Regions from separate parts of the Paenibacillus sp. FSL F4-0125 genome, predicted to be linked through region 1. Evidence: a T-box and tRNA genes for the amino acid it is inferred to sense, from the RefSeq annotation. Region 1 holds a T-box; the other holds one or more tRNA genes.

The links. The T-box of region 1 lies ahead of NST74_RS23425 (valine--tRNA ligase). A T-box ahead of a tRNA ligase gene usually reads a tRNA of that ligase, here a tRNA-Val.
Region 2: it has a tRNA-Val gene. The T-box ahead of NST74_RS23425 (valine--tRNA ligase) is inferred to sense a tRNA for this amino acid. The anticodon was not compared.

The regions. Positions count from the first base shown of each region.
Region 1 covers NZ_JBBOZJ010000001.1:5,260,091-5,264,523, forward strand. Annotated here, with positions in the region: gene NST74_RS23425 (valine--tRNA ligase) at 1-1,685, opposite strand, end outside; T-box leader at 1,889-2,172, opposite strand; gene NST74_RS23430 (LysM peptidoglycan-binding domain-containing protein) at 2,743-4,110, opposite strand.
Region 2 covers NZ_JBBOZJ010000001.1:2,751,492-2,755,924, forward strand. Annotated here, with positions in the region: gene NST74_RS11860 (hypothetical protein) at 432-671, shown strand; one part of gene NST74_RS11865 (IS3 family transposase) at 790-1,078, shown strand; one part of gene NST74_RS11865 (IS3 family transposase) at 1,078-1,934, shown strand; tRNA gene NST74_RS11870 (tRNA-Val) at 2,063-2,134, opposite strand; gene NST74_RS11875 (hypothetical protein) at 2,267-2,569, opposite strand; gene NST74_RS11880 (site-2 protease family protein) at 2,895-3,971, shown strand; gene NST74_RS11885 (hypothetical protein) at 4,076-4,288, shown strand; gene NST74_RS11890 (GNAT family N-acetyltransferase) at 4,397-4,433, shown strand, end outside.

The DNA of each region.
Region 1 (4,433 bases):
AAACGCAGATCCTGTCCGGCGGTACTTCCGGTAGAAATCATGTAGCGCATTGCATCTGCGCCATACTTCTCGATAACTTCAAGCGGATCTACGCCGTTTCCGAGAGATTTGGACATTTTTTGGCCTTCGGAATCCCGTACCAAACCGTGCATCAATACATCAGAGAACGGTTTTTCTCCGGTAAATTCGAGGGCTGAGAAGATCATCCGCGCTACCCAGAAATAAATAATATCGTAACCTGTTACGAGCACATCGTTCGGATAGTAGCGTTTGAAATCTGCGCTGTTCTCATCCGGCCATCCTAGTGTCGCAAAAGGCCACAGATTAGAGCTGAACCAAGTATCCAATACATCCTCGTCCTGTTTCAGATCGGTTAGACCGCTGATCCGGCGCGCTTCTTCCTCGTCATTTGCCACAACCAGTTCACCAGTAGACTCGGAATACCATGCTGGAATTCGATGTCCCCACCACAGCTGACGGGAAATACACCAATCGCGAACGTTCTCGATCCAATTCAGGTAAGTTCTCTCGAAACGGTCCGGTACAAAGTTAACCCCGTTCCCATCCTTCTGTGCGTTTATGGCAGCTTCAGCCAGTGGCTGCATCTTCACGAACCATTGTGTGGACAAGTAGGGTTCAACAACGGCTCCAGAGCGTTCACTGTGTCCTACTTGATGCACATGATCTTCGATATTGATCAGCACACCTTGCTCCTTCAGGTCAGCAGTAATGGCCTTACGACATACACTCCGGTCTTGACCTTGATATGGTCCTGCTTCTTCATTCATCGTACCGCTCTCATCCATTACGTTAATCTGCGGTAAGTTGTGACGTTGCCCCATCTCGAAGTCATTCGGGTCATGAGCTGGTGTAATCTTAACCGCACCACTACCAAACTCTTTGTCTACATAATCATCAGCGATAATCGGAATCTCACGGCCAATAATCGGCAGGATCAACGTTTTGCCGATCAGATCTTTATAACGATCGTCTTCCGGATGAACAGCAACCGCCGTATCGCCCAGCATCGTCTCCGGACGTGTAGTCGCTACTGTAATAAATCCACTACCGTCTTTGAGCGGGTAACGCAGGTGATACAAGTGACCGTTAACTTCTTTATATTCAACCTCGATATCCGACAATGCTGTGCGAGCCGCCGGGTCCCAGTTGATGATACGTTTCCCACGGTAGATCAAGCCTTTATTGTAAAGCTTAACGAATACCTCACGTACAGCCTTCGACAACCCTTCATCCAAGGTAAACCGTTCGCGGGAATAGTCAAGGGAAAGCCCCATCTTAGCCCACTGCTCATGAATGGTGTTCGCATATTTATCTTTCCAATCCCATACCTGCTCCAGGAACTTCTCGCGTCCGAGATCATGTCTTGAGATTCCTTGCTCACGCAGCTTTTGCTCTACCTTTGTTTGCGTTGCGATACCGGCATGGTCCGTACCCGGTAGCCAAAGCGTGTCGAAGCCCTGCATCCGTTTCGTACGAATCAAGATGTCCTGAAGCGTAAAATCAAGCGCATGGCCAATGTGCAGCATTCCCGTTACGTTTGGTGGCGGGATTACAATGCTATATGCTTTTGCATCTGGACGTCCGCCTGCACGGAAATATCCACCCTCTGTCCAGTAGGAATACCACTTGGTTTCTGCCGATTTCGGATCATACGTTGTTGGCATTTCATTCTTAGTGTCGTTTGCAGCGGCAGCATCTGCCGCTGTATCTTGCAGGTCCGGCAACTCTGCCGCTGTTAGATTGTTTTGGTCAGCCATTCTCTGATACCTCCACTTGGTTACTTGTAGTTTCTTGTAAAAATATAAGAACGATATACAGAGTGAAACTTATACATTCTTATATTTAAAAAACAAAAAGACCCCTCGTCTCAAAGGACGAAAGGCCATTCTTTCGCGGTACCACCTTTGTTTCGCGCCAATGAAAAATAAACCTACACTTCTCTCACCTTACGGTTCAGAAGCTTAGCGCGACACTCGTACAGATAACGGCTGCTACCGGCCACATCCTAACTTATCTCTCATGCCTATGAAGACAAGCTCAGAAGGGCGACTCCGGGGCGACTTCGGTGGCTGTATCCTACGGAATGTCACAGCACTTGCATTCCGCTCTCTGAAGGGCTGACCGCCTACTCTTCCCGTTCCCAGTCTTTACTTAGATATTGCTTACTCCATAATACATTTTGAGTCATCCCTAGTCAACCTGAATAGGCTTCTACAGCGGGACTATAAGCGGAATTTCGACTTATACTTTCTTATATATGACAAAGGGGCTCTCCAAAAAGTGCGAATGCCACTTATTGAGCAGCTGCTCTTTTTAAGTAATTAGGGAAAAACCCCCTGATTATAGCCGATAATTGCTTTAAATGAATAGGATTAGGGATTTTCTCCCTAAAAAAAGAGGTAATATCTTATTCGTAGGGAAATCAGCTGATTTTCAGGGAGAAATTCCTTAATTATCAGTCTATTGAGCAATTATATCTGAATTATAGGGAGGTTTTCCCTAATTGTTGTCGTCGCGAACCGTTTGCCGAGAATATGATGCTTAAGGTCGTTTAGGTGGGTGGGCACAATTCAAAGAGGTCAGATTCAAGGACAAGTATAAGCTCCTGAATCTGACCCCTTTTTTTTGATTTTTTAGAGAAGAAGAAGCCGTCTATCAGTAAAAAATCTACTGTTGGGACAGCCGCTTTATCTAATCATGTGAGTACGCATTGTAACTCAACTACGGAATGTACAACACTTGCCCTTCTTCTACACTCTGCCCAGACAATCGATTATACATTCCCAGCTCCCGTGCACTTAGCTGATACTTCTCTGCGATCGTATCTAGTGTTTCTTCACGCTGCACGATGCAAAGTCGAACCTTCCGGAACAAGTTAGCGCCATCTGCTCCGGTAATGAATCTGCTCTTCCACTCTGTATTATTTCCCGCTTCTGGAATGATCGCTGCAGCCGATACAGTTCCTTCGGACTGAAGAGCTTCCTGTTCTTTACGAGAACGGCTAGAGCTGAGTAATGAAGAGAAGGTGAGATGTTCTTTCGCTGGAACCTCTGCTTCTTTCTTACTACCTAGCGCAATCTTAAGGTCTTGCTTCTCCTCTGGTTGTGGCACCGTCTCTTGAGAAACAAAGACTTCGTTCGAATTCTCACTGATCGGCTGAGCATTCTCTTCTTGTGCGTGAAGCTCATGGTTTGCCTCTGAAGCGAATACAGCAATGTCCTGCTCTGCCTCAACAGTGGCTGCTGGGACAGCTTTTTCTCTGGAAGCAAAGGTATATTCCGCTTCTTGCTCCTGATCCGCTTCACTCACTTGGCTAACTTGATTCAGCTGTGTAGCCTCAGCTTCCTCATTTTGTGACTCAGCTTTAAACCAGTAATCCGCTATACCTGCTTTGGAATCCTCAGTTTGCGAATCCAGACTATGCGTCCGGGCTTTCGCGCCCTTGTCCTTCTCATGAGCGGATGAGAAATTAACTATAGGGGACGATTGACCCACTCCGCTTGAGACCAGCGGGGCCTCTGTTGCTTCAGCATTCGCTTCTGCATGCTCATGTTCTTCTACAGCAACCTCCGCTGCATCCTCACCAAAGGTCCACTGTGAATTTTCATAAAGCGCATCAGTTTCGTGTTCTTGGTTCTCTGCAGATGCTTCGATTACCCTGTCATCACTGAGAGGGGAATAAGCCACTGTGTACTCTTCCTGCTGCCAGGTCGGTTGTGGTTGAGGCTCCGTACCACCGATTCCCCGCAGGGATAATACGCCTGTTATATTCACAGTACGCATCGTGAGCAGATCAATATCAAAATTCTCGATCTCCACCCCAATATCTTCAATCGAGCTGACGCGTGTAAGCGGAACAGTGATTTCAACGGGAATGGCGTGCTCCAGACGCTGTGTTCGGTCATCTTCGCTCCGGTAGAGTCCGGTAAGCAACAGCTGACCATATAACTCGGCACGATCCTCCCGCTGAATCACCTGGATTTCCGGAAGTAGTTCAACCTCCTCCAGCTCAGCTATTCCCGGAAGCTCTTCCGATAGGTGAATGCGTTCATAAATATCAAACCGCAAGCCGTGGGACTGATCAAACACGGGATATGTCCTCCTTCTTGGCATAATCTTACCCTGAGACAGGCCCAGAGCATAAGCCCAAAATGTTACTCCCCACATGTATATGCTTCAAACAGAAAGGCATGACAACTTTGGCGCACTAACCGGACAGGGTGCTAATTAATTTCATAAATTCAGAGGCTAATCGAACTCTCCTTGTACAGACATACCCTGCTCCGCATGAACAAAGTATTATATGCTTCGTTTGCTAATAGGACATAGATAGATGTTTCTTTCTGAAAAAAATTAGAAATTTATTTACTCTGCGAAAAATAAATCAAAAAAGCCGTAAAACCAGCTTTTGC
Region 2 (4,433 bases), 2.5 Mb from region 1:
AGAGGAGCAATGATTACAGTCATTTGTTTTATGATCTCTTTATTTTCACTTGTCCTGGGCATTACTTTGAAATGTCTTGTAAAAGACTCTGATGAAACGATCCAGCTTATTGCCACAAGAATAAAGTAGTTGTTGAAATTTCAGCATGTATAACAAATCCCTGCAACATTTGCTTATGATGAAACCATTATATTGGATATTCGTATTCCTATAAAATGATGTTGAAAGGTCGTGTGCGTGATGGATAACGGGTATTTTGTTGGATGGGGTACATTAGCATTAATAAATGCTGGGTTAGCACAAGGTAAAAATAGGAGTGGATTAAACTGGTTTTTAATTTCTTTACTTTGTGGCCCATTGGCTACATTTTTCCTTGTAATATCGAGTAAGCTGCAAATTCATTAGCCCATTATATTTCGGGAGGGGATTTTTTGCTGAAAGCACTAAGGCTGTTCGGTATTCTATTTAGTGCAGCAACAATCATTCTGGCAATACTATTTTTCCGCGGTCAGGATCAAGCGATCATGTCTTGGACAATGATGGGGATGTGTGGAGCTCTGATTTTTAATGGAGGAGCTACCTATATTAAAACTAAAGATAAAATGGCTGCTCTATCTTCGATTGTTGGGATGGTACTCTTAATATTCTCGCTTACTAAATTTCCATTTTAATAAAATACCCCATCAACCTATAAGGGACTGACCCCATAACGTGAGACAAATCAAAACACCTTCAAAAGAATGGAACCTTGTCGTAAGATAAGGAGATCATCTTGGAGGTGTTTTTGCATTGGCAACCAGAGTAAGTTATCCCGTGGAAATAAAGATGAAAGCTATAGAAATGAGATTAGCAGGCGTACCTGTGAAAGAGGTTATGGAGCAGCTCGGAATACGGAATAAGACACAGCTAAAGACATGGATGAGATGGAATCGAAATGGTGAACGGCATCGTTTGCAGCAGCCGGTGGGTAAACAGTACAGCTATGGAAAAGGTCCGGAGGACTCTTCGGAGCTCGAAAGAGTAAAGGCAGAGAACCGATTCTTAAAACAACAATTAGAACTGCTAAAAAAGTACGAGGAGTTGGAGAGGAGGTGGAACCAGAGGCCGTTATTGCCTGGATCGAATCCATTCGAAACGAAGTGACGGTGTCTGAGGCTTGTAGATGGCTCGGAATCGCAAGAACGACTTACTACCGCTGGAAAGCAGCTGTGGAGACAAAGCATACAGACAAAGTGGTGGAGAAAATCCGGGAGCTTTGCATCCGTCATAAATTCCGCTACGGGTACCGGAAAATCACGGCGCTCCTTCGGATAGAGCAGAGTATAAATCACAAGCGAGTCCAGCGGATCATGCAGTGTGAGGGGCTTCAGTGCCGCGTGAGGATGAAAAAACGAAAGGTGACTGGGCAATCTGTACACTCCTTTGAAAATCTGCTCAAGCGACAGTTTCATGCAGAAGCACCTCTGCAAAAACTCGTCACGGACATTACCTATTTGCCATTTGGCGGGAAGATGTTGTACTTCTCCAGCATTCTAGACTTGTACAATGGTGAGATTGTGGCTTACAGTATAGCAGATAAACAAGATACCTCTTTGGTGTTGGATACATTAAATCAACTTCCCAAGCAGGAAAAGATGTTGCTGCATAGCGACCAGGGCAGCGTGTATACGTCCTTTGCGTACCAGGAAGCTGTAAAAGGAAAAGGCATTACCATGAGCATGTCCCGTAAAGGAACGCCCGCTGATAATGCCCCCATTGAATCGTTTCATTCCACCCTAAAGTCTGAAACGTTCTACCTCGAAGATCTCACATCTACAACGACTGCAATCGTTGTAGAGACCATTCGAGACTACATCATTTACTATAACTCATTTCGAATTCAAGCGAAACTAAATAACCAGTCACCGATGGATTTCCGGCGACTGGCTACTTAAACTTGTAAGGTGTTTTGATCCCTGTCTCACAAACGGGGGTCAGTCCCAATTCGTATCACAGGGGTTTTTAATAGAATTATAAGTGAATAAAAAACAAAAAAAGCCTTGAAATTCAAGGCTTTTCGATATAGGACGGATGGGGTTCGAACCCATGACCCCTACCCTGTCAAGATAGTGCTCTCCCGCTGAGCTACCGTCCTGCGACGAATTTCATAATACCATACGATAGAGTAGGAAGGCAATTCTTTTTTTACAATCTATAGGGATGATAGTTTACATAGTCTTTAAAATAATAAGAAAAGGGGATGCCCCTGACATCCCCTCGCACCGTCTCAGATAAAGAACGGGAGTAGAAATATATCGCTTATTCCGAAAAAAGGGATGCGTCGTGGAAAGAAGCGGCGTCTTGGAAAAAAGCCAGGCCGAAAGCCGAATTGTCTATACGCCGATTCATGTGTAGGCATTCCGTTTAAACGTTCTATCATTTCGTTGCTGGGAACCGCAAGAGTAACATAGTTTTGATCTACATGGGCAATAAAGCCATCAAAGGACTGACCGTCAGTCGTTGTAATACCAACGTATTTGTTCATACAATTCCAACTGACCTGTTGATGTAAATTTGCATTTGTATCCATAAATAACCTCCTCAATTGAATAACCCTGATAACAGTCTATGGTTCGTAGCCTATAACGTTCACGGCGTTAGCCTATCGGGTAACCATAAAATTCGGGTTATTTTGTGTGTGGTGGTAGTGTATTGGAGCGGAATCACTTTCTTCCCTTGAATAATAGTAAAAATTATCCATTATCTGTTTGTTTGACGCTGAAACGATTCTAAAAGTTGCGCCGTATATTTAGCCAAATGCTTTTTTATGGAAATACTCCTTAAGCGCTTATGATAAAATGGATAGTAATGTACAGCCGTTGGATAAAAATTGAAAGAAAAAGGAGCTTGAGATCTTGCCGCAAAATGAGCAGAAAAAGAATTCTTCCACGCCATGGAAATGGTTGGGGGGCGGGACGGCGATGCTCCTGTTTAAAGGAAAGGCGATTTTGTCCCTTCTGAAAATAGGTAAAATAGCCGGGCCGCTAATTTCGATGATAATTTCGATATGGGCGTATGCGTTGATATATCCGTGGGGGTTTGCCGTGGGTTTTGTTCTGCTCTTGCTAGTCCATGAATTAGGGCATGTAATAGCAGCTAAACGAATCGGGCTTCCAGTTAGCGCTCCACTGTTTATACCGTTTTTGGGAGCATTAATCACAATGAAAAAACAACCGCTGGATGCGAAGACGGAAGCTTATATTGCTTTTGGAGGTCCGATTTTGGGAACCGTTGGGGCTACAGCCGTTTTTGGGGCGGCTTATTACATGGATAGTCCGCTACTCTATTCCTTGGCTTATATAGGTTTTTTGCTTAATCTGATTAACCTGCTGCCGATTCACCCGCTTGACGGTGGCCGTATTGCTACTGCGGTTACGCGTTGGCTGTGGCTTGTGGGACTCGTGGGCGGTTTAGGCATCATCATATATATGCGTTCGATCTTATTCTTTATAATTTGGGCGTTATTTGCTTACGATCTGTATAACAAATATGTTAAGAGACGTTCTAACAATCGTATTTATTCTGTAACGAAGGGTTTCTTAATTCCAGTAGAGCCACTTAGAGATGCAGGCTACATGATTCCAGGGTCAGAGCATAGAAGAGATTTACCTTTTACAACCTACAGTGATTTGGATAGACAGCAGTATGTAGGGGTGCGATGGGATCAACTAAACTACATTGGTAGAGCTACACTTCCTCAGCAATGCATAATTGAAAAGGTGCGTATCTCGCAGCTGGAGCCTGTGACCCTAGAGAATGGGATGCATCTTAAGATGAATTGCGATATTAGCTATACGGTCTACGAGAATGATAAGTATTACGATGTGCCAGCCAGCTCACGCTGGAAATATGGCATCGCTTATTTTGTAATAGCTGGTTTTTTGGCAGGGATGATGTACATGGTTCATGTCATTGGAAATGTGAATCTTTAAGGATTAGAATCAGAGAATGAAGTTCTTCAATGGTTTATAAAACTCTTGAACCGTCAAAGCTGTAAAGAGAATAACCGCAGTTGAACGGTGAAAGGAGTATGACCATGCCTAAAATTATGAAATGGGAAGTCGGCGTTTGTCTGTTGTTACTGATGGTTTTGGTAGGTTGCTCCGAGACCAAGCCAACAAAAGTCATGGAAATCAATGAGATGACGAATCTAGATGGAAAACCTAAAGGTCAGTACCCTCCATTATCGCCAGTGATGCAAGACACATACAATCGTTCGATTCCTGAAGAAGTCTATACTGTAGATTAGAGCAGAGACAGAAGACGGTTTCTCATGCTCAGGCTTTTCTTTCTAGTCAAATTTTTATATAATAGACAACTATCGTTGGATACATAGAGAGAGGAGTTTGCGACTAACATGGCGGCAGAAATCTTACGGGTTACTACAGAGGAAC